DNA from 4 places in the Citrobacter sp. Cm046 genome. Region 3 is predicted to be linked to each of the others. Evidence: predicted binding sites of a transcription regulator. Region 3 holds the regulator's gene; each other region holds the start of a gene.
The links. Region 3 encodes PurR, which represses purine synthesis genes. Its sites were predicted from a motif close to CANGCAAACGTTTGCNTG; they were not measured.

Region 1: carA (glutamine-hydrolyzing carbamoyl-phosphate synthase small subunit) is a predicted target of PurR. The motif match lies at 3,300-3,317, and genes of this name have one in related genera.
Region 2: OGX98_RS07605 (nucleoside-specific channel-forming protein Tsx) is a predicted target of PurR. The motif match lies at 5,741-5,758, and genes of this name have one in related genera.
Region 4: pyrC (dihydroorotase) is a predicted target of PurR. The motif match lies at 2,525-2,542, and genes of this name have one in related genera.

What each region holds. Positions count from the first base shown of each region.
Region 1 covers NZ_JAOWGP010000046.1:397,389-405,016, forward strand. The annotation lists gene fkpB (FKBP-type peptidyl-prolyl cis-trans isomerase) at 1-24, shown strand, start outside; gene ispH (4-hydroxy-3-methylbut-2-enyl diphosphate reductase) at 26-976, shown strand; gene rihC (ribonucleoside hydrolase RihC) at 1,042-1,956, shown strand; gene dapB (4-hydroxy-tetrahydrodipicolinate reductase) at 2,130-2,951, shown strand; gene carA (glutamine-hydrolyzing carbamoyl-phosphate synthase small subunit) at 3,409-4,557, shown strand; gene carB (carbamoyl-phosphate synthase large subunit) at 4,576-7,628, shown strand, end outside.
Region 2 covers NZ_JAOWGP010000036.1:198,346-205,973, reverse strand. The annotation lists gene yajO (1-deoxyxylulose-5-phosphate synthase YajO) at 1-755, shown strand, start outside; gene pgpA (phosphatidylglycerophosphatase A) at 802-1,320, opposite strand; gene thiL (thiamine-phosphate kinase) at 1,298-2,275, opposite strand; gene nusB (transcription antitermination factor NusB) at 2,353-2,772, opposite strand; gene ribH (6,7-dimethyl-8-ribityllumazine synthase) at 2,792-3,262, opposite strand; gene ribD (bifunctional diaminohydroxyphosphoribosylaminopyrimidine deaminase/5-amino-6-(5-phosphoribosylamino)uracil reductase RibD) at 3,349-4,452, opposite strand; gene nrdR (transcriptional regulator NrdR) at 4,456-4,905, opposite strand; gene OGX98_RS07610 (SadB/YajI family lipoprotein) at 5,058-5,597, shown strand; gene OGX98_RS07605 (nucleoside-specific channel-forming protein Tsx) at 5,896-6,774, shown strand; gene OGX98_RS07600 (helix-turn-helix transcriptional regulator) at 6,849-7,541, opposite strand; gene OGX98_RS07595 (VOC family protein) at 7,566-7,628, opposite strand, start outside.
Region 3 covers NZ_JAOWGP010000037.1:7,754-15,381, reverse strand. The annotation lists gene cfa (cyclopropane fatty acyl phospholipid synthase) at 1-659, opposite strand, end outside; gene punC (purine nucleoside transporter PunC) at 945-2,150, opposite strand; gene punR (DNA-binding transcriptional activator PunR) at 2,263-3,186, shown strand; gene purR (HTH-type transcriptional repressor PurR) at 3,192-4,217, opposite strand; gene cydH (cytochrome bd-I accessory subunit CydH) at 4,515-4,604, shown strand; gene OGX98_RS08790 (MFS transporter) at 4,782-5,951, shown strand; gene sodB (superoxide dismutase [Fe]) at 5,992-6,573, opposite strand; gene OGX98_RS08780 (C40 family peptidase) at 6,701-7,528, opposite strand.
Region 4 covers NZ_JAOWGP010000037.1:316,104-323,731, forward strand. The annotation lists gene rimJ (ribosomal protein S5-alanine N-acetyltransferase) at 1-342, opposite strand, end outside; gene mdtH (multidrug efflux MFS transporter MdtH) at 602-1,810, shown strand; gene OGX98_RS10290 (lipoprotein) at 1,926-2,486, shown strand; gene pyrC (dihydroorotase) at 2,591-3,637, shown strand; gene dinI (DNA damage-inducible protein I) at 3,713-3,958, shown strand; gene bssS (biofilm formation regulator BssS) at 4,299-4,553, shown strand; gene solA (N-methyl-L-tryptophan oxidase) at 4,668-5,786, shown strand; gene OGX98_RS10315 (YceO family protein) at 5,837-5,950, shown strand; gene OGX98_RS10320 (cytochrome b) at 6,213-6,779, shown strand; gene OGX98_RS10325 (YceI family protein) at 6,781-7,356, shown strand; gene trhO (oxygen-dependent tRNA uridine(34) hydroxylase TrhO) at 7,385-7,628, opposite strand, start outside.

The DNA.
Region 1 (7,628 bases), on a different contig from region 3:
GTCGAACCGGCACTGGAGGCGTAAAATGCAGATCCTGTTGGCCAACCCGCGCGGTTTTTGCGCTGGCGTAGACCGCGCTATCAGCATTGTAGAAAACGCGCTGGCCATTTACGGCGCGCCGATTTATGTCCGTCATGAAGTGGTGCATAACCGCTATGTGGTGGATAGCCTGCGCGAGCGCGGCGCTATTTTTATAGAGCAAATCAGCGAAGTACCAGATGGCGCGATCCTGATTTTCTCGGCTCACGGAGTGTCTCAGGCAGTACGTAATGAGGCGAAAGGTCGTGACCTCACGGTGTTTGATGCAACCTGTCCGCTGGTGACGAAAGTGCATATGGAAGTCGCGCGAGCCAGCCGTCGCGGTGAAGAGTCGATCCTGATCGGCCACGCCGGGCACCCGGAAGTCGAAGGCACAATGGGGCAGTACAGCAACCCGCAAGGGGGAATGTATCTGGTTGAATCACCAGATGATGTGTGGACGCTGGACGTTAAAAACGAAGCGAAGCTGTCGTTTATGACGCAGACCACGCTCTCAGTGGACGACACATCTGATGTGATTGACGCGCTACGTAACCGTTTCCCGAAAATTGTCGGACCGCGTAAAGACGATATCTGCTATGCCACCACTAACCGACAGGAAGCGGTTCGTGCGCTGGCGGAACAAGCGGATGTGGTACTGGTGGTCGGTTCGAAAAACTCCTCTAACTCCAACCGCCTGGCCGAGCTGGCGCAGCGTATGGGCAAAGCGGCATACCTGATCGACGATGCAACCGATATCCAGGAATTGTGGGTGAAAGAGGCGAAGTGCGTGGGTGTCACCGCCGGAGCTTCTGCACCGGATATCCTGGTGCAGAACGTGATTACTCGCCTACAGGAGTTTGGCGGCGGGGAACCTGTTCCGCTGGAAGGACGTGAAGAGAACATTGTTTTCGAAGTGCCTAAAGAGCTGCGTGTGGATGTTCGTGAAGTAGAGTAAAACTTTCACTTATCTATTATGAGAAGATGCCAGACTTAACGTCTGGCATTTTTTTTGGAGAAACCATGCGCTTACCGATCATTCTTGATACCGACCCCGGCATTGATGATGCCGCTGCTATAGCCGCCGCGCTGTTTGCCCCTGAGCTGGATCTGCAACTGATGACCACGGTGGCAGGTAACGTTTCTGTGGAAAAAACCACTCGTAACGCGCTACAACTGCTACATTTCTGGAATGCGGATATCCCGCTGGCACAAGGGGCATCAATGCCGTTGCTGCGACCGCTACGCGACGCGGCTTCTGTACACGGTGAGTCCGGTATGGAAGGATATGAGTTTGTCGAACATAACCGTCAGCCGCTAGTAAAACCCGCCTTTCAGGTGATCCGTGATGCATTGATGAGCTCTCCTGAACCCCTCACCCTGGTTGCTATTGGTCCGTTAACTAATATTGCATTGCTGCTGATGCACTATCCGGAATGTGCGTTCAATATTCGTCGTCTGGTGATCATGGGCGGTTCCGCGGGTAGGGGAAACTTTACGCCAAATGCGGAGTTTAATATTGCTATCGATCCTGAAGCGGCAGCAAAAGTATTCCAGAGTGGGCTGGAGATTGTGATGTGCGGGCTGGATGTTACTAATCAGGCAGTACTCGCACCAGATTATCTGGCGACATTGCCTGAGTTGAACCAGACCGGGAGAATGCTGCATGCGCTGTTCAGTCATTACCGCAGTGGTAGCATGAATACAGGGCTGCGTATGCACGATCTCTGCGCCATTGCCTGGCTGGTGCGTCCGGATCTGTTCACAATGAAGCCGTGCTTTGTGGCAGTAGAAACGCAGGGTGAATACACGTCGGGTACGACGGTGGTGGATATTGAAGGACGACTTGGTCAACCGGCAAACGCACAGGTGGCGCTGGATCTGAACGTTGAAGGTTTTCAACAGTGGGTTGCTCACGTGTTGGCGCTGGCCCCCTGATTTCTGCACGATATAACGATATGACGCTGCTTATTCCGTAGTGTCATGTCTTTTACTGATATCTCTCCCTGTTTATCATTAAATTCTAATTATCGACGTTTTCGGCTGGCGGCGCAGCGATGCGCTGGTTAATCTGAAAATGATTTACGTGAAATTAACAAAAGAGAATAGCTATGCATGATGCACAAATCCGCGTTGCCATCGCGGGAGCCGGGGGGCGCATGGGGCGCCAGTTGATTCAGGCCACCCTCGGCATGGATGGCGTACAGCTGGGCGCGGCGCTGGAGCGTGAAGGCTCATCCTTGCTGGGTAGCGATGCCGGAGAGTTGGCAGGAGCCGGGAAAACGGGCGTGACTGTGCAGAGTAGCCTTGAGGCGATCAAAGATGATTTCGATATTTTTATCGATTTTACTCGCCCGGAAGGCACTTTGACGCATCTGGCATTTTGTCGCCAGCATGGAAAAGGGATGGTTATTGGGACGACTGGCTTTGATGATGCAGGCAAACAAGCTATTCATGATGCTGCTCAGGAGATTGGCATTGTATTCGCCGCTAACTTTAGCGTGGGTGTCAATGTCATGCTGAAGCTTCTGGAAAAAGCGGCGAAAGTGATGGGTGATTACACCGACATTGAAATCATCGAAGCCCACCACCGTCATAAAGTAGATGCGCCGTCAGGCACAGCGCTGGCGATGGGAGAAGCGATTGCCGGGGCACTGGATAAAGATCTCAAAGATTGCGCTGTCTATAGCCGTGAAGGTTACACCGGTGAACGTGTACCTGGCACCATTGGTTTTGCCACAGTGCGTGCAGGGGACATCGTCGGGGAACATACCGCGATGTTCGCTGATATTGGCGAACGTATCGAGATTACGCACAAGGCTTCCAGCCGTATGACGTTTGCTAATGGAGCGGTGAGATCGGCCATCTGGCTTAAATCTAAGTCAAATGGTCTTTTTGACATGCGTGATGTGCTTGATTTACGCAGTTTATAGGCATTATTTATCCTTCGTGATGTGGTTATTGTAATCATAATTAGTTGATTACATGGGGCAATATTTTATTGCCCTTTTATTTTTGATTGTTTTTGTGTGTTTTTGTCCTGAGTTGATTAATTTGAAACATTTACCTACAGTATTTTGTAGATTAAATGTAAATTTTGACCAAATGGTCTACTTTTTTTCATGTGTAAGCTATTTTTCACGCTCGATAAGTTCCGCAAGCGTTTTCTACCCCCACTTAGCTGATCTTTTTGCCTGTTAAATCGCATGTTTCATTCCAGTTGCGTAAAATAATAATAAAAATTGCCCTTTTGGGTAGACTTTTAGCTGGGCTGTCTCTAGAATGCCGCCGTTTGCCAGAAATCCATAGGTAAGCAAATTTGCATTGATTCATTCTGTCTTAATGAATTAATATGCAAATAAAGTGAGTGAATATTCTCTGGAGGGTGTTTTGATTAAGTCAGCGCTATTGGTTCTGGAAGACGGAACCCAGTTTCACGGTCGGGCCATAGGGGCAACAGGTTCGGCGGTTGGGGAAGTCGTTTTCAATACTTCAATGACCGGTTATCAAGAAATCCTCACTGATCCTTCCTATTCCCGCCAAATCGTCACTCTTACTTATCCCCATATCGGCAATGTCGGCACCAATGAAGCCGATGCAGAATCTTCTCAGGTACATGCGCAAGGTCTGGTCATCCGCGACCTGCCACTGATTGCCAGCAACTTCCGCGATACTGAAGACCTCTCTTCTTACCTGAAGCGTCACAACATTGTGGCGATTGCCGATATTGATACCCGTAAGCTGACTCGTCTGCTGCGTGAAAAAGGCGCACAGAATGGCTGCATCATTGCAGGGGATAACCCGGATGCAGCTCTGGCGCTGGAAAAAGCGAAAGCCTTCCCAGGCCTGAACGGAATGGACCTGGCGAAAGAAGTCACCACTGCGGAGCCTTACAACTGGACGCAGGGGAGCTGGACGCTGGCAGGTGACCTGCCAGAAGCGAAATCTGCAGATGAACTCCCGTTCCATGTTGTGGCTTATGATTTTGGTGCTAAACGCAATATTCTGCGCATGTTAGTGGATCGCGGCTGTCGCCTGACGGTGGTGCCGGCGAAGACCTCCGCAGAGGAAGTACTGAAGATGAATCCGGACGGTATTTTCCTGTCCAACGGTCCTGGTGACCCGGCTCCGTGCGACTACGCTATCGACGCGATTGGAAAATTCCTCGAAACCGATATTCCGGTATTCGGCATCTGCCTAGGCCATCAGCTACTGGCGCTGGCGAGCGGTGCTAAGACTATCAAGATGAAGTTTGGCCACCACGGCGGCAACCATCCGGTTAAAGATATTGATAACAACACCGTGATGATTACTGCACAAAACCACGGCTTTGCGGTGGATGAAGCGTCGCTGCCTGCAAACCTGCGCGTAACGCATAAATCGCTGTTCGATGGCACCCTTCAGGGTATCCACCGCACTGATAAACCGGCGTTCAGCTTCCAGGGCCACCCGGAAGCCAGTCCGGGGCCGCATGATGCTGCGCCGCTGTTCGACCACTTTATCGAGTTAATTGAGCTTTACCGTCAGTCCGCGAAATAATCAGGAGTTAATAGAGCCATGCCAAAACGTACAGACATAAAAAGTATCCTGATTCTGGGCGCGGGTCCGATTGTTATCGGCCAGGCGTGTGAGTTTGACTATTCCGGTGCGCAGGCATGTAAGGCCCTGCGTGAAGAGGGTTACCGCGTTATTCTGGTAAACTCCAACCCGGCAACCATTATGACCGACCCGGAAATGGCCGATGCTACCTACATCGAGCCGATTCACTGGGAAGTTGTGCGTAAGATTATCGAAAAAGAGCGCCCGGATGCGGTACTGCCGACCATGGGCGGCCAGACTGCGCTGAACTGTGCACTGGAACTTGAGCGTCAGGGCGTACTGGCTGAATTCGGTGTGACCATGATTGGGGCAACGGCGGATGCGATTGATAAAGCTGAAGACCGCCGTCGCTTCGATATCGCGATGAAGAAAATCGGCCTCGACACTGCGCGTTCTGGTATCGCACATACCATGGAAGAAGCGCTCGCGGTTGCCGCTGATGTTGGCTTTCCGTGCATTATCCGGCCTAGCTTCACCATGGGCGGCACCGGTGGCGGTATCGCTTATAACCGCGAAGAGTTTGAAGAAATTTGCGAACGCGGGTTGGATCTTTCCCCAACCAAAGAGCTGCTGATTGATGAGTCGCTGATTGGCTGGAAAGAGTACGAGATGGAAGTGGTACGTGATAAAAACGACAACTGCATCATCGTCTGCTCCATCGAAAACTTCGACGCTATGGGCATCCATACCGGTGACTCCATCACCGTAGCTCCGGCGCAAACGCTGACCGATAAAGAATACCAAATCATGCGTAACGCCTCGATGGCGGTACTGCGTGAAATCGGCGTGGAAACCGGTGGTTCTAACGTCCAGTTTGCGGTGAATCCCAAAAATGGTCGTCTGATTGTTATCGAAATGAACCCGCGTGTTTCTCGATCGTCGGCGCTGGCATCAAAAGCGACCGGTTTCCCGATTGCGAAAGTGGCGGCAAAACTGGCGGTCGGTTACACCCTCGACGAACTGATGAATGACATCACGGGCGGTCGTACTCCGGCTTCCTTTGAGCCGTCTATCGACTACGTCGTGACCAAAATCCCACGCTTTAACTTCGAGAAATTCGCCGGCGCCAACGACCGTCTGACTACTCAGATGAAATCTGTTGGTGAAGTGATGGCGATTGGTCGCACCCAGCAGGAATCTTTGCAGAAAGCACTGCGCGGTCTGGAAGTGGGGGCTACCGGTTTCGACCCTAAAGTGAGCCTGGATGACCCGGAAGCGCTGACCAAGATTCGCCGTGAGCTGAAAGATGCGGGCGCTGAGCGTATCTGGTATATCGCCGATGCGTTCCGCGCAGGTCTGTCCGTCGATGGCGTCTTCAACCTGACCAACATCGACCGCTGGTTCCTGGTACAAATTGAAGAACTGGTGCGTCTGGAAGAAAAAGTGGCGGAGCTTGGCATCAACGGGCTCAATGCTGACTTCCTGCGTGCTCTTAAGCGTAAAGGCTTTGCCGATGCGCGTCTGGCAAAACTGGCGGGCGTGCGCGAAGCGGAAATTCGCAAGCTGCGTGAACAGTATAATCTGCACCCGGTTTATAAGCGTGTAGATACTTGCGCCGCAGAATTTGCCACCGATACTGCTTATATGTACTCCACCTATGAAGATGAATGCGAAGCGAACCCAACGCAGGATCGCGACAAAATCATGGTCCTGGGTGGTGGTCCGAACCGTATCGGTCAGGGTATTGAATTCGACTACTGCTGCGTACATGCTTCGCTGGCACTGCGTGAAGACGGCTACGAGACCATCATGGTTAACTGTAACCCGGAAACTGTCTCTACCGACTACGACACTTCTGACCGTCTGTACTTTGAGCCGGTAACTCTGGAAGACGTGCTGGAAATCGTGCGCATCGAGAAACCAAAAGGTGTCATCGTCCAGTACGGCGGCCAGACCCCGCTGAAGCTGGCGCGTGCGCTGGAAGCCGCAGGTGTGCCGGTTATCGGCACCAGCCCGGATGCAATTGACCGTGCAGAAGACCGTGAAAGATTCCAGCACGCGGTTGACCGTCTGAAACTGAAACAACCCGCGAACGCCACCGTCACCGCCATCGAACAGGCAGTTGAGAAGGCGAAAGAGATTGGCTATCCGCTGGTGGTGCGTCCATCCTACGTTCTCGGCGGTCGCGCGATGGAAATCGTCTACGACGAAGCCGACTTACGTCGCTACTTCCAGACGGCAGTTAGCGTCTCCAACGACGCGCCGGTACTGCTGGACCGTTTCCTGGATGACGCGGTAGAAGTGGATGTGGATGCTATTTGCGACGGCGAAATGGTGCTGATTGGTGGCATCATGGAACACATCGAACAGGCTGGCGTTCACTCCGGTGATTCAGCATGTTCCCTGCCAGCCTACACGCTGAGCCAGGAAATTCAGGATGTAATGCGCCAGCAGGTGCAAAAGTTGGCCTTCGAACTGCAGGTTCGTGGTCTGATGAACGTCCAGTTTGCGGTGAAGAATAACGAAGTCTACCTGATTGAAGTCAACCCGCGTGCGGCGCGTACGGTACCGTTTGTGTCGAAGGCGACGGGGGTTCCGCTGGCGAAAGTGGCTGCACGAGTGATGGCAGGTAAAACGCTGGCACAGCAGGGCGTCACCAAAGAAGTTATCCCACCGTACTACTCGGTAAAAGAAGTGGTGCTGCCGTTCAACAAATTCCCGGGCGTTGACCCCCTTTTAGGGCCAGAAATGCGCTCTACCGGTGAAGTGATGGGCGTCGGCCGCACCTTTGCGGAAGCGTTCGCTAAGGCACAGTTGGGTAGCAGTTCCACCATGAAAAAACAGGGCCGCGCTTTACTCTCTGTTCGCGAAGGCGACAAAGAGCGCGTCGTCGACCTTGCGGCCAAACTGCTGAAGTTTGGTTTTGAGCTGGATGCCACGCATGGTACAGCGATTGTTCTGGGGGAGGCCGGGATTAACCCGCGTCTGGTGAATAAAGTGCATGAAGGTCGCCCGCACATTCAGGACCGTATCAAGAATGGCGAATACACCTACATCATCAACACCACAGA
Region 2 (7,628 bases), on a different contig from region 3:
TGCGCGATTTCGCCCGTCGTGAGGAGGTGGTGGTGGCAACCAAAGTTTTTCACCGCGTTGACGACCTGCCGGAAGGGTTATCCCGTGCGCAAATTTTGCGTTCTATTGACGACAGCCTGAGACGACTCGGCATGGACTATGTCGATATCCTGCAAATTCACCGCTGGGATTACAACACGCCAATTGAAGAAACGCTGGAAGCTCTCAACGACGTGGTGAAAGCCGGGAAAGCACGCTATATCGGCGCATCCTCCATGCACGCTTCGCAGTTTGCTCAGGCGCTGGCCCTGCAAAAACAACACGGCTGGGCGCAGTTTGTCAGCATGCAGGATCACTACAACCTGATTTACCGCGAAGAAGAGCGCGAAATGTTGCCTCTCTGCTCTCAGGAAGGTGTCGCGGTGATCCCGTGGAGTCCGCTGGCGCGTGGTCGCCTGACGCGGCCATGGGGAGAGACGACAGCGCGTCTGGTTTCTGATGAGGTTGGCAAAAATTTGTACAACGAGAGCGATGAAAACGACGCGCAAATTGCTGCACGACTGACCCGAGTCAGTGAGGAACTTGGCGCGACACGTGCGCAGGTGGCTCTGGCATGGCTGCTGAGCAAACCCGGTGTTGCCGCACCGATTATCGGCACATCGCGTGAAGAACAGTTAGATGAATTACTTAACGCGGTGGATTTAACGCTGAAACCAGAGCAGATTGCTGAGCTGGAAATGCCGTACAAACAGCATCCGGTCGTGGGATTTAAATAACAAATTGCCCGATAGCGCTACGCTTATCGGGCATACCTGTTCACTCTCAGAACAGCCCAATCGGCCAGTGATGCCCGATAAAATAGAGGATCCCAGCAGAAAGGATCCCGGCCACAATATCATCAATCATGATCCCCGTACCGCCATGCACGTTACGATCGAACCAACGAATCGGCCAGGGTTTCCACATATCCAGAATACGAAAGATCACAAATCCGCCGGCAACCCACTGCCAGTCATTGGTCGGCAGCGCCATCAGGGTTATCCACATCCCGACAAACTCGTCCCAGACAATGCTGCCGTGATCGTGCACACCCATATCTTTCGCCGTCTGATGGCAAAGATAGACGCCGATGCAGATCGACAGCATGACAACCAGAGAATAGAGCTGCCACGGCAGAAACGTCATTAGATACCAAAATGGGATCGCCGCCAGCGATCCCATGGTGCCCGGTACAATGGGACTCAACCCACTGCCAAATCCGGTGGCCAGCAGGTGCCACGGATTGCGCATACTCAAACGGCTTTTTGCGACATCTTTTTTAAGGCGTGGCAAAATGGTCATATCCTTTCCAGTCAAAAGTGACAGGCTTGCCGTCACGCGTAAAGTGAATGCCTTCCACGTCAGCACTCATCTGTCCGATGCAGGTAAATGATGCGCCCAGATGCCCCAGCGCCACGTCCAGGGCGCCACGGTTTATTTCCGGTACTGTAAAGCATAACTCATAATCTTCACCACCCGAGAGCGCCCAACGCAACGCCTGTTCAGGCTCAACGCATTGGGCAAGCGCTGTCGAATATGGCAAGGCATCGACGTTAACCCGTGCGCCACAGCCACTGGCATTGACGATATGCCCCAGATCAGAAATCAGACCATCAGAAAGATCGATTGCCGCACTCGCCAGGTCGCGCAGGCCCTGGCCCTGCAAAATTCGTGGCGTTGGTCGCAGATGCCGCTTAAGCAAATAGTCCGCATGTTTTGCATCTGCAACCTGTAAATGGTGCTGCAAAATCGCCAGCCCTGCAGCGCTGTCGCCTGGCGTACCGGTCACGTAGATCCAGTCTCCTGGCTTCGCACCGGAGCGTTTTAAGGCCCGTCCTACCGGGACGTAGCCATGGATACCCAACGTCATCGACAATGGCCCACGCGTGGTGTCACCGCCAATCAGTTGCATATCATAATAATTGAGGAGTTCAAACAGGCCATCACTGAAGGCTTCGAGCCAGGCTTCATCGACGTCAGGCAAAGTGAGCGCAAGCGTTAGCCATGCAGGATCAGCCCCCATCGCAGCCAGATCACTCAAGTTCACTGCCAGCGCTTTCCAGGCCAGATCGGTGGGATCGATGTCAGGAAGGAAGTGATTACCCGCTACCAGCGTGTCAGTACTGATCGCCAGGGTTTGTTTATCAGGGATATTCAGGAGTGCGCAATCGTCACCAATACCGGTTTCGACATCAAGACGAGAGCTTCTAACACGGTCAAAATAACGGGCAATCAGGGAGAATTCGCCACATGCCATACGTTATGCCTCAGCAGGAAAAAAGAAAAGGCCGGCGACAGCGGAAATATAATTCCGCTATCCTACCGGCCTGGAGATCACTTTTTGTTGGGGCGAATCGCAGGTGCTGCTTTATCCAGTACGCCGTTAACGAATTTATGGCTATCTTCAGCGCCGAAGGTTTTCGCCAGTTCAATCGCCTCGTTGATGGCCACTTTATACGGCACATCACTACGTTTAGACAGTTCAAACAGCGCAATACGCAGCACGGCTTTTTCTACCTGACCCAGCTCTTCCAACAGGCGAGACAGGTAAGGCTTCATTAGTCCATCCAGGTACGCGCTGTTAGTCGCCACCCCGGACAGCAGTTCACGGAAATACAGAACGTCGACATCTTTTACGTCCTGTTCCGCCAGGAACTGGTATTCAACATCAGCGATGTCGTTCTGGGACAACTGCCAGGAGTAGAGCGCCTGGACGGCACACTCACGGGCGCGGCGACGAGCAGCAGGTTTCACGGATTTCCCCTTACAAAAATCAGGCCTTAATGGCTTTCAATACATTAATCATTTCAAGTGCAGTCAGTGCAGCTTCTGCGCCTTTGTTGCCGGCTTTAGTGCCAGCGCGTTCAATGGCTTGTTCAATACTTTCGGTGGTCAGAACACCGAAGGCTACCGGAATGCCACTGTCCTGAGCGACATGCGCCAGGCCATTGCTTGCACCGCCAGCCACATATTCGAAGTGTGCGGTACCGCCACGAATCACCGTGCCTAACGCAATCACCGCGTCGTATTTACCGGTTTTTGCCAGCGCACCTGCCGCCAGCGGCAGCTCATACGCGCCTGGAACCCAAACGACGGTAATGTTTTCATCTTTAACCTGACCAATACGTTTCAGGGCGTCGATCGCACCTTCCAGCAGGCTGTCATTGATAAAGTTGTTGAAACGCGCAATGGTGATGGCGACGCGAGCGTCCGGGGTAGCAACGTTAGCTTCAATAATGTTCATATTCTTCCTTCGGATTCACTAGACCCCGCAGGGGGGCGGATTTTATCATAATAATCTGTGCGCTGCTTCCCTTTCGAACCGGGAGATCATGCGCCCACTAAATGCAGGCAAAGGTCCGGACCTACATGGCGTATCTCATTGAATTTGAAATGGGGGGCATCAGCCAGTTTCTCAAGTCCTGGCAGCACACATAATCCTCGTGCATCGCTCCCTAACAGTTTAGGCGCAACATAGATGATTAGCTCATCAACCACTCCGGCCTGTAATAACGCGCCCGCAAGCGTCGGGCCAGCCTCAACCCAAATGCTGTTAATTTGTTGCTTGCCTAGTTGCATCAGCAGCACCACCAGGTCCAGATGCCCGTTATGTTCAGGAATCTTCAGGCTACGAACCGCCTCCGGCCAGTTGCGGGGATCGTCATGAGTACGGGCAATCCAGGTTTCTCCCGGCTGCTGCACAATACGATGCTCCGGCGTCACCTGGTTTTGGCTATCAAGGACAATGCGGATCGGCTGACGCAGATTTTCTTGCGGATAGAGAGCCTGGGTTGACTCCCCCAACTCCTCCCAACGGACGGTAAGCTGAGGATCGTCCGCCAGTACCGTGGCGCTGCTGGTCAAAATGGCATGGTTTTGTGCGCGCAGGCGCTGCACATCGCGGCGCGCCTCGGGCGAAGTTATCCACTGACTTTCGCCGCTGGCCATCGCAGTGCGGCCATCGAGCGATGCGCCAAGCTTAAGCTGCACATACGGGAATCCTGTACGCATCCGCTTGAGGAAGCCTTTATTAAGTTGTTCAACCTCACTCATCATCAGCCCGTGGCTGACGTCAATGCCCGCCTGTTGCAGGCGATAAAGCCCGCGCCCAGCGACCTGCGGATTGGGGTCCTGCATGGCGGCCACAACTCGCGTCACGCCTGCGGCGATCAGCGCATCACAGCACGGCGGAGTCCGACCATGGTGGCTGCAGGGTTCCAGCGTAACGTAAGCCGTTGCGCCTTTTGCTTTCTCACCCGCCATCCGCAACGCATGAACTTCAGCATGCGGTTCACCTGCGCGATGATGATAACCTTCACCGACGATCTCGCCATCTTTAACAATCACACAGCCTACGTTGGGGTTGGGATGTGTGGTAAAACGTCCGCGCGCAGCAAGCTTCAGCGCTCGCGCCATGTAAAATTCATCCTGCATGGCTTAGTCCTGTAGGCGAGCAATCTCTTCGCCAAATTCTTTGATATCTTCAAAGCTCCGGTAGACCGAGGCAAAGCGGATGTAGGCGACTTTATCGAGCTTTTTCAGTTGCTCCATCACCAGGTTACCGATCATCTTGCTCGGAACCTCACGTTCGCCTGTCGCGCGCAGCTGGGATTTTATATGGTTTAACGCCATTTCGACGTCATCAGCGCTAACAGGTCGTTTCTCAAGTGCTCTGAGCATACCGCTACGCAGTTTTTCCTCATTAAAAGGTTCACGCACATCATTGCTTTTTACAACGCGCGGCATGACAAGTTCAGCCACTTCAAAAGTGGTAAAACGTTCGTTACAGACCAGACACTGCCGGCGGCGGCGTACCGAGGAGCCCTCGCCTACAAGACGAGAGTCAATTACCTTAGTGTCTACGGCGAAACAGAATGGGCAATGCATACGGCGTCCTGACCAGGTGGTTAACAGAAATCTATTTTACCCTGAACTGGCGTGACAACAAAGGCAGAGCGCTTTTGAGATAAAGGATCGATGCCTTCGTGCTCTTTGCACACTACCATTATGCTATCGCGACAATAAAGGAAGTAACCTACATGACAAGACGTTACCTAAGAATTCTCCTGGTGGGAAGTCTCTTTAGTCTTAGCGCCTGTGCACAGCAAAGCGAAGTACGCCAAATGCATCAAAGCGTCAGCACGCTGAGCAAAGAGATGACACAGCTTAATCAGGAAACGGTGAAAATAACGCAGCAGAATATGTTGAATGCAAAATCCACCAGTGGCGTCTATTTACTACCGGGTTCCAAAACCCCCGCCCGACTGAACAGTCAGATCGGTACGTTACGCATGTCACTGGTGAATATTGCACCAAATGCAGACGGTACGCGCCTGACATTACGTATTCAGGGCGAATCCGACACCCCTTTACCCGCTTTTAGCGCCACCGTAGAGTACGGGCAAATTCAGGGCACCACGGACAACTATCAGGAGGTGAATGTTCAGAACCAATTGATAAACGCTCCGGCAAGTATTCTTGCACCCAGCGACGTAGACATTTCGTTACAGCTTAATGGCCTGTCTCCGGAGCAATTAGGGTTTGTACGCATCCACGACATCCAGCCTGTGACACAATAAACTTTTTTGCGGAACGTTTTGTGCGTTCCGCAACATCACCAGCCTTCATTTTGTTACTCCTCTGACATCATCGAGATTTTTAGTAAAACTTGGCAACATTCATGGGAGCCAGTACAATTCGCCGCCTAAAGTACGCAAACGTGAACGCAATCGATTACGTAAATGATAGAACTGTGAAACAAGACATATTTTTGTGAACAATGATTTTTATAATAGGCTCCGAAGAAATACGAAATATTTAGAAACGCAAATTGCGCCTTTTTCACTCCCGAAAGGGATTTCAAACAGTGGCATACATATGAAAAAAACATTACTTGCAGCCGGTGCAGTACTGGCGCTCTCCTCGTCCTTTACTGCTAATGCGGCAGAAAATGACAAACCGCAATATCTTTCCGACTGGTGGCATCAGAGCGTTAACGTAGTAGGTAGCTACCACACCCGTTTCGGACCACAGATCCGTAACGATACCTATCTGGAATATGAAGCTTTCGCTAAGAAAGACTGGTTCGACTTCTATGGTTACATGGATGCGCCAGTCTTCTTCGGTGGTAACACCGATGCGAAAGGTATCTGGAACCACGGTTCCCCGCTGTTTATGGAAATTGAACCGCGTTTCTCCATCGACAAACTGACCGGTACTGATCTGAGCTTTGGTCCGTTCAAAGAGTGGTACTTCGCCAACAACTATATCTACGACATGGGTCGTAACAAAGATGGCCGTCAGAGCACCTGGTATATGGGTCTGGGTACCGACATCGACACTGGCCTGCCGATGAGCCTGTCCATGAACGTATACGCTAAGTATCAGTGGCAGAACTACGGTGCAGAAAATCAAAACGATTGGGATGGCTACCGTTTCAAAGTGAAATACTTTGTGCCAATTACCGAACTGTGGGGTGGTAACCTGAGCTACATTGGTTTCACTAACTTTGACTGGGGTTCCGATCTCGGTGATAAGAGTGCTTATGCTGAGAATGGTATTAAACAGCGTACTAACGACTCTATCGCCTCCAGCCACATTCTGGCACTGAACTACGACCACTGGCACTATTCCGTCGTCGCTCGTTACTGGCACAACGGCGGTCAGTGGAACGATGACGCTGATCTGAGCTGGATGAAAGAAAACGTTCGTTCTACCGGTTGGGGTGGCTATCTGGTTGTCGGTTACAACTTCTAATTTTGCCTGATACCGGGCGGCACTGCGCCGGCCCGGAGACCAGCATGTTAAAGCCAGCTTAACCGCTGGCTTTTTTATGGCTTATCGTCACAGCGAACTTTACGCAAAAAGTCGCTTAGCGAACGTCCGGTATCCTCACGAAAATGCCTGTCCACAGGGGTAACGCAGAGACAACGATCAACACGAAAACAGCGATAATCCTCACGCCTTTCACACCATGCAACCAGTAGCCAGTGCTCTCCCCAGAAAAATAACCCCAGCGGCTGCACATCTCGCCAGGAGAGTTGCCCGGCTTCGTCACGATAATGCAGTGCCAGAACCTGTTGGGTAGATACAGCCCGGTGTATAAGATCAAATGTGCTACGAGAATGTAATTGAGTTCCAAAGTCAGGGGCAAAAATACGCGTCTGTTCTGCCCTGCGACGACTCTCTTCTGGCAGGATCGCCAACACTTTTTCCTGCGCCGATTCCAGCTCCCGCGAGAGCGAATCACCGCCCCAGGTTTTCAGTAATCGGATTGCGACCATCAGTGCTTCTGACTCACGGTGAGTGAGCATTAAAGGTGGCAGATCAAATCCTGCCATTAAACGGTACCCGCTGCCCGCCTCCCCTTCAACAGGCACGCCGGATATTGATAAATCGCAGATATCGCGGTAGATCGTGCGAGGAGAAACCTCGAGCCGCTCCGCCAGATGCGCCGCCGTTGTCAGCCTCCTGCCACGCAGGATCTGTACAATCTGAAATAAACGGTCAGCGCGCCTGGTCATCTTAACCCTCTGTATTTAGAAATATTATGCAGGCTGGTGCAAGCCAACGCGATTACCTTCACTATCGGTAAATAACGCAATCGTGCC
Region 3 (7,628 bases):
TGGAGTAAAATAGTAACGTCCAACCCTTCACAGCGCGCCTGCGCCAGTTTCTGTTGTTCCGCTGAAATCGTCACGCCCACCACACTCACGCCGTATTGTGCTGCCATAAACTGGGACAGGCCTCCCCAGCCGCAACCAATATCGAGCACGCGCATTCCTGGCTTCAACTGCAGTTTCTCGCTAATCATTCTGAGCTTCGCCTTCTGGGCAGCTTCCAGGGTGTCGGCATCTTTCCAGTAGGCGCAGGAATACTGCATATAGGGGTCGAGCATGCGGGTAAAGAGATCGTTGCCAAGATCGTAGTGCTCTTTGCCGACAACCCACGCGCGCTTTTTAGTCTGTAGATTAAACAGACGCGCCGTTGCGATACGGAGAGTATCTTTGAAATGGCGGGGGAGTTGGCTTTCCAGATCTGCGCGTAAGACTTTGGTAAAAAACATATCCAGACGATCGCATTCCCACCAACCATCCATATAGCTTTCACCTAAACCCAGCGACCCTTCCTGCAGGACACGTTTGAAAAAAACGGGGTTTTTAACGCGAATATCCGCTGGCGCAGCACCATTAATCGTAATGCCCGCACGGCTTAGTAATTCATTGGTGATTCGGTACCAGTTATCATCCGGTACGCTGACGTCTTCTATACACGATGAACTCATAGCTTCTCCATCACTGGTCGGTGATCAGAACCTTAAAACAGCGTAGACGCTTTTTTGGTCTTGTGAGAAATTTCACGGAATTAATCCGTAATCTATTATCCGACGTAGAACAGAGGAAGGGAGAACCCCTTGCCGAAAAGACCATCCGTGGAAAAACGGGAACAACCTTGTTCCCGTTAACACAGAATAATTATCGTAATTTTAACAACTGGAAATCAGTATAGGCCTGAATATTTGGTGATTCAACCGAAAATTGTTAGCCAGCTAATTAATTTATGACGGTTATTAATGTGACTCACCATGTGCAATCTGAGAGCCCTCATTCGCCAGGGAATCATTCTCTTTTTGCGACTGCATTTTATATCCAAGCGCAGCCAGGAACACCGTTGACAGCATTACGCTGGTGGTTGTGAGCAACGGAGTACTGATTAACCACGACACCACAAGGCTTGCCAGGAAGCATAAACCCAGTTGTAGCGTGTTCTGCATCGCCGCTGCGCGTCCTGTTGCCTGCGGGAAAGGACGTAGTGCCTGAGCGACGACAATCGGATAGATCGCGCCGTTCGCTATCGCCATGACGCAGAATGGGATCAAGATTTCGGCCAGTGCAACGTGGTGAATAAAACCGGTTGCCCATGTGGCAATAACGCTGATTGCATACAGGATCAGTAGCCATGGCAGCAACTGGCTACCCTGCCATTTTTGCAGTGCGGCGCGGCAACCGTACCCGCCGATCAGGAAGGCGATAGTTTGTGGAACATAGCTCAGTCCAATTACTGCCGGGCTATAGCCCATCTCGCTCAGGATAAACGGTGAGCCGGTCAGCCATGCGAAAAAGCTCGCAGAACATGCCGCATAAATCAGTACATTTCCACGGTATGTTTTAGAACGCAGTAGCGTCGCGAACGTCAACGCGTCCTGACTATCGTCACGCGCATTTGCTGTCGGTTTTAACCGCAGGGCAGGCAACATCAGGATCAAGGTAATCGCAAACAGGGTGGCAAAAATGGCCTGCCAGGAAAAATGTACCAGGATCCAGCTACCTAATAAGGGCGCGAGGGCAGGTGATAAGCCGACCAGAGGCATAATGGTGGCAAAGATACGGTTAACTTTTTGCGAGGGATAGTAATCGGTAACCAGCGCCTGCCAGATTACTGATGCGGCACAAACGCCGACGGCCTGGACGAAGCGCAGCACCAGCAAGCCGGTGGCGTTTTCAACCCATAGCATCCCCAGACTACCCAGGGCGAAGATGGATAATCCCAGCAATAAAATTGGCTTACGACCATAGCGGTCGGAGAGTGGCCCCCACAGAAGCTGCGCAACGGCAAAACCGGCTAAGAACAAACTAAGGCTGGCGCTGACGGCAGACGCAGGGGTTTGCAGATCGGACTGAATAGCAGCAAAGGCGGGCAAATACATATCCGTTGCCAGAAAGCCGAGCACGCTAAGACCGGCCAGCCAGACTAAAAACCCTTTTCCAGGTTGCATCATCATTTCTCTTTTTAAGCAGTAAAACAGTGTCGCAGAGTGTAGTGAGTGAAATTCTCGCTGTGAAACGCTAATATTTGTTTACTGATTTCAAAATTTTTGTAGGCAGACTATGTGGTCGGAATATTCACTTGAAGTCGTTGATGCGGTTGCGCGTAACGGCAGCTTTAGTTCGGCTGCGCAGGAGTTGCACCGTGTACCTTCGGCGGTAAGCTACACCGTTCGTCAACTGGAGGAGTGGCTTGCAGTTCCGCTTTTCGAGCGACGTCATCGGGATGTGGAACTAACACCCGCAGGGGCGTGGTTTTTAAAAGAAGGTCGGTCTGTTATCAAAAAAATGCAGATCACTCGCCAGCAATGTCAGCAAATCGCCAACGGCTGGCGAGGGCAGCTCGCGATTGCAGTCGATAATATTGTGCGACCGGAACGCACCCGGCAGATGATTGTGGATTTCTATCGTCACTTCGATGATGTGGAACTGCTGGTTTTTCAGGAAGTGTTTAACGGTGTCTGGGATGCGCTATCGGATGGTCGCGTCGAACTGGCGATCGGTGCAACGCAGGCGATTCCGGTGGGGGGACGTTACACGTTTCGTGATATGGGAATGCTGAGCTGGAGTTGCGTGGTGGCGAGCCATCACCCGTTGGCTTCGATTCCCGGGCCATTAAGCGATGACACGTTGCGCAACTGGCCGTCGTTGGTTCGTGAAGATACTTCGCGCACGCTACCGAAACGAATCACATGGCTGCTGGATAACCAAAAACGTGTCGTGGTACCGGACTGGGAATCCTCTGCTACCTGTTTATCGGCTGGGCTATGTGTGGGCATGGTGCCAACACATTTTGCTAAACCGTGGATCGATAGCGGTAAGTGGGTTGCTTTGCAGCTGGAAAACCCTTTTCCTGATGCCGCATGTTGTCTGACCTGGCAGCAAAATGATACGTCGCCAGCACTGCTCTGGTTGCTGGACTACCTGGGAGATAGCGAAACGCTGAATAAAGAGTGGCTACGGGAGCCGGAACAGGCTCCCGTATAACAGGTTTAACGACGGTAATCGCGGAATGGGCCGTCGGCAACGGAGCGACGCTCCACCAGTCGAGGGTGGACCTCAATAGATTGCGACTCTTCGCGCTTGTTTACGATACGGTCTAACAGCATATTGAAGGCAGTCTCACCTAACGAATCTTTCGGCTGGTGAATCGTGGTCAACGCTGGCGTGAAGAAGCGGGCGTTGCGCACGTTGTCATAACCGATCAACGACACATCCTGCGGTACACGCAAACCCATCTCGTCAGCGGCGCAAAGAGCACCCATCGCCATGATATCGCCACCGCAGAAGACGGCAGTCGGACGATGCGACTGGGAGAGGATTTGCTGCATGGCGCGATATCCGGATTCTGGTTCAAAATCGCCCTGTACGATCCAGTTTTCAGGTACTTTAATCAGCGCTTCTTCCATCGCTTTCATAAATCCTGCCAGGCGTCCGGCGCCGGTGTTGCGCTCCATAGGGCCTGGGATCACGCCAATCTCGCGGTGGCCGCGTTCTACCAGATATCGACCCGCCATATAACCGCCTTCGAAAGCGTTATCAATGACCGTGTCGGTAAAGTCGGCTTTCGCTTCGCCCCAGTCCATGACGACCATCGGAATATGGCGATACTCTTCGAGCATGGAAAGCAGTGATTCCGGATACTCAGAACACATTACCAGTAAGCCATCGACGCGCTTTTGCGCCATCATTGAGAGATATGCCTGCTGCTTTTCGAGGCTATTCCATGCGTTACCCAGAATCAGCGTGTAGCCTTTCTGGAAACAATTTTTCTCAACGGCTTCGATAATTTCCGCGAAATAGGCGGCTTCGCTGCTGGTCGCCAACAAGCCGATCGACTTGGTGTGATTCACCTTCAGGCTGCGCGCAACTGCGCTGGGAGAGTAGTGCAACTCTTTAATGGCTGCCCAGACTGCATTACGCGTTTCTTCCGCGACAAAGCGCGTCTTGTTAATTACATGTGATACGGTTGTAGTGGAAACGTTTGCTCGCTTCGCTACATCTTTAATTGTTGCCATTACATCTCACTCCAGACCATATCCTAAGCTCCTGAGAATACTCCAGGTAAACGTTTGCCTTTACACACCCTTAACGCAACGTCAGAGTTGCGGCACGCCGGGAAAACGACACGGAACGTCAGGAAGGGGTCAATGGCCGGTACGCTAATCAAGTAAGCGTGGAATTTTGTCTGATCTTAACGAAAAGGGGAAGAGTTAAAAGCATTTATCAATATAAATCGTGAGAGATTTTTGCGTTCAAGTATGCAAAAATGCGCAATATCACTTTTTGTGTGGGAATAAAAAGGAGAAAACTTGATGAGCACCGATCTGAAATTTTCGTTAGTCACCACCATTATTGTTCTGGGCCTGATTGTAGCAAGTGGTTTGACCGCAGCACTGCATTGATTTACTCCGAGGGAGAGCAATCTCCCTCATCCCTTCAGCACGTTTTTCCCGTTCTATTATTTGCGAATTTGCAAAAGTCTTTTGCAAATTTGTTAACTTTATTATTTTTGCGATCAATGTCATGCTTTTGGCTCTTATTACGTGTCGTGCCACGGCTCGACGTTATGGAGTCGAAGTATGAAAATAAATTATCCGTTACTGGCACTGGCGATTGGTGCGTTCGGTATTGGCACGACCGAATTTTCTCCTATGGGATTATTACCCGTCATTGCCCGGGGTGTGGATGTCTCGATTCCTGCTGCCGGAATGTTAATCAGCGCATATGCGGTTGGCGTGATGGTGGGTGCTCCGTTGATGACATTGTTGCTTTCTCATCGTGCGCGCCGTAATGCGCTTATTTTTCTGATGGCGATATTTACACTGGGTAATGTGCTTTCGGCAATTGCACCGGATTACACCACTCTCATGCTTTCACGTATTTTGACCAGTCTTAATCACGGCGCTTTTTTTGGCCTTGGTTCTGTTGTGGCGGCGAGCGTGGTGCCAAAACACAAGCAGGCCAGCGCGGTTGCTACCATGTTTATGGGCCTAACGATCGCCAATATTGGCGGTGTCCCTGCGGCAACCTGGCTGGGCGAGACCATCGGCTGGCGAATGTCATTCTTGGCAACTGCGGGTCTGGGCGTGATTGCGATGATCAGTCTGTTCTTCTCGTTACCTAAAGGCGGGGCAGGAGAGCGTCCTGAAGTGCGTAAAGAACTTGCGGTGCTGATGCGTCCGCAGGTTGTCTCGGCGCTACTGACCACCGTATTGGGAGCAGGTGCGATGTTTACGCTTTATACCTATATCTCACCCGTTCTGCACAGTATTACCCATGCCACACCAGCATTTGTCACCGGGATGTTGGTGTTAATTGGCGTTGGTTTCTCTATTGGTAATTATCTTGGTGGTCGGCTGGCAGACAAGTCGGTCAACGGCACGCTGAAAGGCTTTTTATTACTGCTGATGGTCATTATGCTGGCAATTCCATTTCTGGCGCGTAATGAGCTGGGAGCGGCTATCAGTATGGTGGTCTGGGGCGCGGCGACGTTTGCGGTAGTCCCGCCTTTGCAGATGCGCGTGATGCGCGTTGCCAGCGAAGCGCCAGGATTATCTTCATCGGTTAATATTGGGGCATTTAATCTGGGCAATGCCCTCGGGGCTGCGGCTGGTGGCGCAGTGATATCCGGTGGGTTAGGTTATAGCTTTGTGCCGGTGATGGGGGCGATTGTGGCGGGGCTGGCTTTGCTGCTGGTCTTCATCTCAGCGAAAAAACAGCCTCAGGAAGCGTGCCCGACTGCAAATTGACACTAAAACGCAGAAGGGGATCCCTTCTGCGTTGTCATTTTTATGCTGCGAAGTTTTTCGCAACAAACTCCCAGTTTACCAGCGCCCAGAAATGCTCCAGGTAGCCAGGACGTGCATTGCGATAGTCGATGTAGTAGGCGTGTTCCCAGACGTCAACGGTCATCAGAGGTGTCGCATCGGTGGTCAGTGGTGTACCTGCGTTAGAGGTGGAAACGATAGCCAGTTTGCCATCCGTCCCTTTTACCAGCCAGGTCCAGCCGGAACCGAAGTTCTTAATTGCGGCATCGGTGAATTGCGCTTTGAAGTCTGCGAAGCTGCCAAAGGATGCAGTAATGGCTTCGGCCAGTTTTCCGGTCGGTTCGCCACCAGCGTTTGGTGCCAGACAGTTCCAGTAGAACGTGTGGTTCCATACCTGAGCTGCGTTATTAAATACACCGCCTTCAGAGCTACGTACGATCTCTTCCAGTGACTTGCCTTCAAACGCTGTGCCTTTAATCAGATTATTCAGATTAGTCACGTAGGTTTGATGGTGTTTGCCATAGTGGTATTCCAGCGTTTCAGCAGAAATGTGCGGTGCCAGAGCATCTTTGGCATACGGTAATGCAGGTAATTCAAACGACATTGCTTCTCTCCTTATTATTTATATTGAGTACACACAATAACCTCATTGTGCGTAAGGATAGGGTAGCAAATTGAAAGGTTATGCAAAAGAAGAACTTACCCTACAGCACACGCTGTAGGGTAAGTTTTTAGCGAATTGTTTTAGGCGTCATTACGCGTCGAGCGCCGACATAGTGGCGCTGCCAGTAATCTTCGCTCAGCGAGGTGATTTGAATTTCCTGACCGCTACGAGGCGACTGGATAAATTTGCCGTTGCCAACGTAGACACCGACGTGATCGGCGGTACCCCGGCCCTGTGTCCGGAAGAAGACCAGATCGCCGTTTTTCAGTTCGCCACGTTCGATAGGTGCTGCGTCCCGCAGGTGGTACATTTCATTGGCGGTGCGCGGAATGCGAAACTTCACCAAATCTTTATACGCGTAATAGACCAGACCGCTGCAATCAAAACCGGTCCTTGGTGATGTGCCACCCCAACGGTAAGGTTTACCGATTTGGTTCATCAGGGTGGACATGGCGGTTTTGGTCGCTTTTTGCACTTTAACTTTATGTGTCTCAGCAAGCGTTACAGGGGTTGTCGACTTCACTTTCACACAGCGCGGTTTATGACCTTTACGCGGGGTGCATTTTTCAGTCCAGGTGACGGCGGCGGTTTGCGCTGTGGCTGCTTTCCCCCGACGATTTGCTATTTTAGTCGATTTTGCTGGAGTGGTTGTGCGTTTTTTTACTGAGGCGGTTTTACTGCTGGTTTTGCTGGTGGATTTTTTAGCCGTCTTCTGAGTGGTTTTGGTTGTTTTTTGACTGGCTGTTGAGCTTTTCTTTTTATCTACCGTTTTGATGGTGTGCGAAACAGTAGGCGTCGTCCTGGCTTGCTTGGAAGCATGGGCCATGGGCGTAAAAGGCAGTGTGGTAAAAAGTAAAGCACAGAGCGTGATCGAGATTCGGTTTATCCGCGCCACTGAGCAGTCCTCTGGTAAGGCAGGTCTATCGTGCCTGCGTGTGATTTACAAAACTTGATGATTCTAATCTATAGAAACGGGAAACTTAATAGCTTTTTTC
Region 4 (7,628 bases), 310 kb from region 3:
CTTCTGCGCAATGGAATAACCGAGATAACATGCATGAAAAGATCCACGCACGACGTTAGAGAAGTTCGCGACGCCGATGATCTCTTTCTCTTCTGGATCGAGCAACGCAAAATAATAAGCAGACCCTTGTTTATGAAATTCAGAGATCATACTCAGACGCGCCTGCCAGCCAGAAGGATAACAATGGCTTTCATCGCGAACAGGTTCCCAGGGTTTTAAGAAATGACGATTTTCTGCGTAATAATCTGCCAGACGCCAGGCATCACGCTCATGCACTAAACGCACGACCAGGCGGTCCGTGGTTAAGCGCACTTTTGGCACGTTACTGCGATAGCCAAACATTCTATACCTACTCCTTCCCGTAACGTCTTCAATACGCTATTTGCGATACTATACCTGTGCAAATACACCCTGTGAAAAGAGCAAAACATCATTTTTTGAATTATTCACACATTTTGATGAAAACTCTCTATCAAGACTGGCTTTTGATAAAAAAATATTGTTTCCCCAGGGGTGGGAAAAGATCAGACGACACCGCAGAATAGGAGGTGCTTATCTTTTAAACTCTAATCAGAGTGACGAGTTTTTCCCTGGAGGGGAAATGTCGCAAGTTTCGCAGGCGAGGAACCTGGGTAAATATTTCCTGCTCATCGATAATATGTTGGTCGTACTGGGTTTCTTCGTCGTATTCCCGTTGATCTCTATTCGTTTCGTCGACCAAATGGGCTGGGCTGCCGTAATGGTTGGTATTGCGCTTGGATTACGCCAATTTATTCAGCAAGGGCTGGGTATTTTTGGCGGAGCGATTGCAGACCGTTTTGGTGCAAAACCGATGATTGTCACCGGCATGCTGATGCGCGCCGCCGGATTCGCCACTATGGGTATTGCCCATGAACCCTGGCTGCTGTGGTTTTCCTGTTTTCTCTCCGGATTAGGCGGCACACTGTTCGATCCTCCCCGCTCCGCGCTGGTGGTCAAACTGATCCGCCCGGAAAAACGTGGGCGTTTCTTCTCTATCCTGATGATGCAGGATAGTGCCGGCGCGGTCGTTGGTGCGTTACTCGGAAGCTGGCTGCTACAGTACGACTTCCGACTGGTATGCGCCACGGGCGCGATTTTGTTTGTCCTGTGCGCTGCCTTTAATGCCTGGCTTCTCCCCGCGTGGAAACTGTCGACGGTGAAAATTCCGGTACGCGAAGGGATGAGTCACGTGATGCATGACAAGCGATTTGTCACCTATGTCCTGACATTAGCGGGTTATTACATGCTGGCGGTGCAGGTCATGCTGATGCTACCGATTATGGTTAACGATATTGCGGGTTCACCGTCCGCCGTGAAATGGATGTATGCCATTGAAGCATGCCTCTCCTTAACGCTGCTCTACCCGATTGCTCGCTGGAGTGAAAAGCGTTTTCGCCTGGAACACCGCCTGATGGCCGGTTTGTTGGTGATGTCTCTCAGTATGATGCCCATTGGTCTGGTCGGTAATTTACAGCAGCTTTTCACTCTGATCTGTACGTTCTATATCGGTTCCATTATTGCGGAACCAGCGCGGGAAACGCTCAGCGCATCGCTGGCGAATGCGCGGGCACGGGGGAGTTACATGGGCTTTAGTCGGCTGGGATTAGCTATCGGCGGCGCAATAGGTTACATCGGCGGCGGCTGGTTGTTTGACATGGGCAAAGCGTTGTCGCAACCCGAACTGCCATGGATGATGCTCGGGGTTATCGGCCTTATCACTTTTCTGGCTCTGGGCTGGCAGTTCAGCCACAAACGCACATCACGCGGTATGCTGGAGCCAGGTGCCTGATATTTAGCCAGCCGCATGGACACATTTTCAGTTTTTTCTGCTGGTGTCCGGCGTGCTGGTACTAGATGCTGCTTTGTGTCACGATTACGCCACAAGCATCATGTTGAGGAACCCCATGAAAAAGTTTTTTTTTGCCGCTGCACTAATTGTCGGCGGCCTGTTGGTTGGTTGTAATCAACTCACGCAATACACGGTTAGCGAGCAAGAAATTAATCAGGCGCTGGCGAAACACAATAACTTTTCTAAAGACATTGGCTTGCCCGGTGTTGCTGAAGCACATATTGTTCTGAGCAATCTCGCCAGTCAGATCGGTCGTGAAGAGCCGAATAAAGTGACCCTGACCGGGGATGCCAATCTGGATATGAACTCCCTGTTTGGCAGTCAGAAAGCGACCATGAAGCTGAAGTTAAAAGCATTGCCGGTCTTCAACAAAGAAAAAGGCGCTATCTATCTGCAAGAGATGGAAGTTGTTGATGCAACCGTCACACCGGAAAAAATGCAATCGGTTCTGCAAACCCTGATGCCTTATTTAAACCAGTCGCTGCGGAATTATTTCAATCAGCAACCGGCTTATATCCTGCGAGAAGATAGCAGTAACGGCGAAGCGCTGGCGAAAAAGCTGGCCAAAGGTATTGAGGTGAAACCGGGAGAAATAATCATTCCGTTTACTGATTAATAAAAATGAGGGTGCATCAGCACCCTTTTTTTCGTGCAAACGAAAACGTTTCCGCTTATCCTTTGTTTCCGGCAAAAATGACTATCCTCAGCCGGAGCATATTGATGACTGCACCATCCCAGGTTTTAAAGATCCGCCGCCCAGACGACTGGCATCTTCACTTTCGCGATGGCGACATGTTAAAAACTGTCGTGCCCTATACCAGTGAAATTTATGGGCGCGCGATTGTCATGCCCAACCTGGCACCGCCTGTCACTACGGTTGACGCCGCTATCGCGTACCGTCAGCGCATTCTTGACGCGGTGCCTGCCGGTCACGATTTCACCCCATTAATGACCTGCTACTTAACGGATACGCTGGATCCCAATGAGCTGGAGCGCGGATTCAAAGAAGGTGTATTCACTGCAGCCAAACTCTATCCGGCGAATGCCACCACCAACTCCACACACGGCGTGACATCTATTGATGCCATCATGCCAGTGCTGGAGCGGATGGAAAAACTCGGCATGCCATTGCTGGTACATGGCGAAGTGACCCATGCGGACATCGATATTTTTGATCGCGAAGCGCGCTTTATTGAAACTGTGATGGAGCCATTGCGTCAGCGCCTGACCGCGCAGAAAGTCGTGTTTGAACATATCACCACCAAAGATGCAGCAGAGTACGTGCGTGACGGGAATGAATTCCTCGCAGCAACGATAACGCCACAGCATTTAATGTTTAACCGCAACCATATGCTGGTAGGCGGAATTCGCCCGCATCTGTATTGCTTACCGATCCTCAAGCGTAACATCCACCAGCAGGCGCTGCGTGAACTGGTCGCCAGCGGTTTTACCCGCGCATTCCTTGGCACTGACTCGGCACCACATGCACGTCATCGCAAAGAGTCCAGTTGCGGCTGCGCGGGTTGTTTTAACGCACCGACCGCGCTGGGCAGTTATGCCACCGTATTCGAAGAGATGAATGCTCTGGCCCATTTTGAAGCCTTCTGCTCGCTTAATGGCCCTCGATTCTACGGACTGCCGGTTAACGAAACCTTTATTGAACTGGTTAGAATTGAACAGCAGGTACCGGAGAGCATCGCGCTTGAAGATGACACACTGGTCCCCTTCCTCGGCGGAGAAACGGTACGCTGGTCTGTAAAAAGATAAAAAAAATATAGCCAACTGTTGTCAATTACTGAAGTTAACTGTATAAATAACCAGTATATTCAACAGGGGGCTATTATGCGTATTGAAGTCACTATTGCTAAAACTTCACCTTTGCCTGCCGGTGCGATTGACGCCCTGGCAGGTGAACTCTCCCGCCGTATTAACCATCATTTCCCGGATAACGAAGGTAATGTCACCGTTCGTTATGCCACCGCAAACAATCTGGCGGTCATTGGCGCGACCAAAGAGGACAAAGAACGCATCAGCGAGATCCTGCAGGAAACATGGGAAAGCGCAGATGACTGGTTCATCAATGAATAATAAATGATATGCAGTGATGTTTATTTGCCGGGTCGCCCCGGCTTTTTTACACACATTGCCTTTTAATCAATAGCGTAATCCTGCTACCAAAACGGGTAACGTTTATTTACGCAACTGATTATCTTTTAGCCTGAGCATCAAAATAACTGCATAACATGCCAAAAAAATATGAATAAGGTGCCGATTTATTGTTCGGATAACACTTAAAACATAAAATTTATGCGTCTCCCTCTTTAAATTTCCAGTGAATACCCATATTTATTGATATACTGAAGTTGCTTCAGAAAAAACGCATTGAACCTCGAAAACCGTTGTCTAGTAACACGAATTAGGGGGCATGATGGAAAAGAATAATGAAGTCATTCAGACTCATCCGCTTGTAGGATGGGACATCAGCACCGTTGATAGCTATGATGCGCTGATGCTGCGTTTGCACTACCAGACCCCGAATCGTCCGGACCCGGATGGGACTGAAGTTGGTCAAACGCTCTGGTTAACCACTGATGTTGCCAGGCAATTTATTTCGATATTAGAAGCAGGAATCGCCAAAATTGAATCAGGCGATTACCAGGTGAATGAGTATCAGCGTCATTAAATCTGATGCACCCAACCATCAAAAGGCACCTTAACGGTGCCTTTCTTATTTCCTGGTTGAATAATGCTGGTCATTTATTTACCCTGCAACTATCGCGATTGCAGAGAGAAGCGGATGAAATACGACTTAATCATTATTGGCAGCGGTTCCGTGGGTGCCGCAGCTGGATACTATGCCACTCGCGCCGGTCTGAATGTTCTGATGATCGATGCACATATGCCACCACATCAACAGGGCAGCCACCACGGCGACACACGATTAATTCGTCATGCGTATGGCGAAGGCGAAAAATACGTTCCGCTGGTACTGCGTGCGCAGACATTGTGGGATGAACTCTCCACGCAAAATGAAGAACCCGTGTTTGTCCGTTCAGGTGTTATCAACCTCGGCCCGGCAGATTCAACCTTCTTATCTAACGTGGCGCAAAGCGCAAAACAGTGGCAGCTAAACGTTGAGCAACTGGACGCAGCCGCGATTATGGCGCGCTGGCCCGAAATCCGTGTACCTGAAAACTATATTGGCTTGTTTGAAGCAGAGTCAGGTTTTTTACGCAGTGAGCTAGCCATTAAAACCTGGATCCGTCTGGCTGAGGAAGCAGGCTGTGCACAGCTATTTAAATGTCCTGTCACCGCAATTCATCATCATGATGATGGCGTCACGGTTGAAACAGCGGACGGAGACTACCATGCTAAAAAAGCGCTGATTAGCACCGGAACCTGGGTTCAGGCACTGGTGCCCGAACTGCCAATACAACCGGTGCGCAAAGTGTTTGCATGGTACCAGGCAGACGGGCGCTACAGCATTAAAAACAAATTCCCGGCATTTACCGGTGAGTTGCCGAATGGCGATCAGTATTACGGTTTCCCGGCTGAAAATGACGAGCTGAAGATTGGTAAACATAACGGCGGGCAGATCATCCATTCCGCCGAAGAGCGTAAACCGTTTGCCGCAGTTGCCAGCGATGGTTCCGAAGCTTTCCCATTCCTGCGTACTATTCTGCCCGGTGTTGGATGTTGCCTGCATGGTGCGTCCTGCACTTACGATAACTCTCCGGACGAAGACTTTATTATCGATACGCTGCCAGAGCATGACAATACGCTAATCATTACCGGGTTGAGCGGTCATGGCTTCAAATTTGCCTCCGTGTTGGGGGAGATCGCTGCGGATTTCGCCCAGGACAAACCGTCAGCCTTTGACCTGTCCCCGTTCAAACTTACCCGTTTTAAACAATAATCACTAAATGGCCTCTCTGTGAGGCCATTTCTATTTAAGGAATACTTTTGATGCGTCGCATCTTTCATTACCTGGTTAATAATATTCGCGAGCATTTTATGCTCTACATTATTTTATGGTCACTGCTGGCCATTATGGACGTTATATACATTATGTTTTTCTGACCAAAGAATACTGACAGTAATTGACAAAAATTTAGAATTTCTTAATTTTCATTGCAATAAACTGAATAACAAACAAACCAACAAACACCCTTAAATTAAGCCATAATCTGCCCACTCACACTAATCCGCTGATGTTTACCTTGTAAATAAATCAAATTTATTGAATTAAAAATAAATATCATCACCATTGTTATTTATTAGTTGCATTAATGTCTTTTTCACGCCATTTTCATTCACTCCTGTAATATCTATCGGTGTGTTTATGCAATTCAATAATAGTCCACAGCGCTATGGCGTCGTATCTGCGACATTACACTGGGTGATTGCTATTGCCGTGTATGGCATGTTTGGTTTGGGTTTATGGATGGTAACACTCAGCTATTACGATGGCTGGTACCACCAGGCCCCGGAACTGCATAAAAGCATCGGTGTACTGCTCATGATGGGGTTGGTCATCCGCATTGCCTGGCGGATTTTCTCCCCTCCGCCCCCGGCGCTGAAAAGCTATTCCCGTTTAACTCGCCTCGCTGCGGCACTGGGCCACCTCGCGTTATATATCCTGCTGTTTTCTATTGTGATCAGCGGTTATCTGATTTCTACCGCTGACGGTAAAGCTATCAGTGTTTTTGGCTGGTTTGAAATTCCCGCCACGCTCGCTAACGCGGGAGCACAGGCCGATCTTGCCGGTAGTCTGCATCTTTGGCTGGCCTGGAGCGTAGTGGTTTTATCCCTTCTGCATGGCCTGATGGCCTTGAAACATCACTTTATCGATAACGACGATACCCTTAATCGCATGTTGGGAAGATCGTCATCTGACTCTGGAGCATAAAATGAAGAAAAGCCTGCTGGGGCTCGCCCTCACCTCTCTGTTATTCACCACCGGTTCTGCAATCGCGGCAGATTACAAAATCGACAAAGAGGGACAACATGCCTTTGTTAATTTCCGTATTCAGCATCTGGGATACAGCTGGCTGTACGGCACATTTAAAGACTTCGATGGCTCGTTTACCTTCGACGAGAAAAATCCTGCCGCCGATAAAGTAAATGTCACCATTAACACCAACAGCGTTGACACCAATCACGCTGAACGTGATAAACACCTGCGAAGCGCAGATTTCCTCAATGTCGCTAAATTTCCACAGGCGACCTTCACCTCTACCAGCGTGAAGAAAGAGGGTAACGAGCTTGATATCACCGGGAATCTGACCCTTAACGGCGTGACCAAACCGGTAACGCTGGATGCGAAGCTGACAGGGCAAGGTGGCGATCCGTGGGGTGGTACGCGCGCAGGTTTTGAAGCACAAGGAAAAATTAAGCTGAAAGATTTCAACATCACCACCGATCTCGGCCCTGCTTCGCAGGAAGTCGATTTAATCATTTCGGTGGAAGGCGTACAGCAGAAGTAATTGTTCGCGCGTCTTATCCGGCACAATGTTATGACGCTGGATCCGGAATACCCAGTTTCGTATTCAGGCGACCACGAGATTTATTGAAGATTTTATTGCCATTTTCGCGACCAGCACGACGGCGGCGTTGTTCTTCTTCTGGCAATTCACTTTCTTCACAGCACAGTTCGCTGCAGCAGCCTTTATACTTGCCTGCACATGCCGGGCACTGAATAAACAGCAAATGGCAGCCATCATTTTTACAATTAGTATGGCTGTCGCATGCCACACCA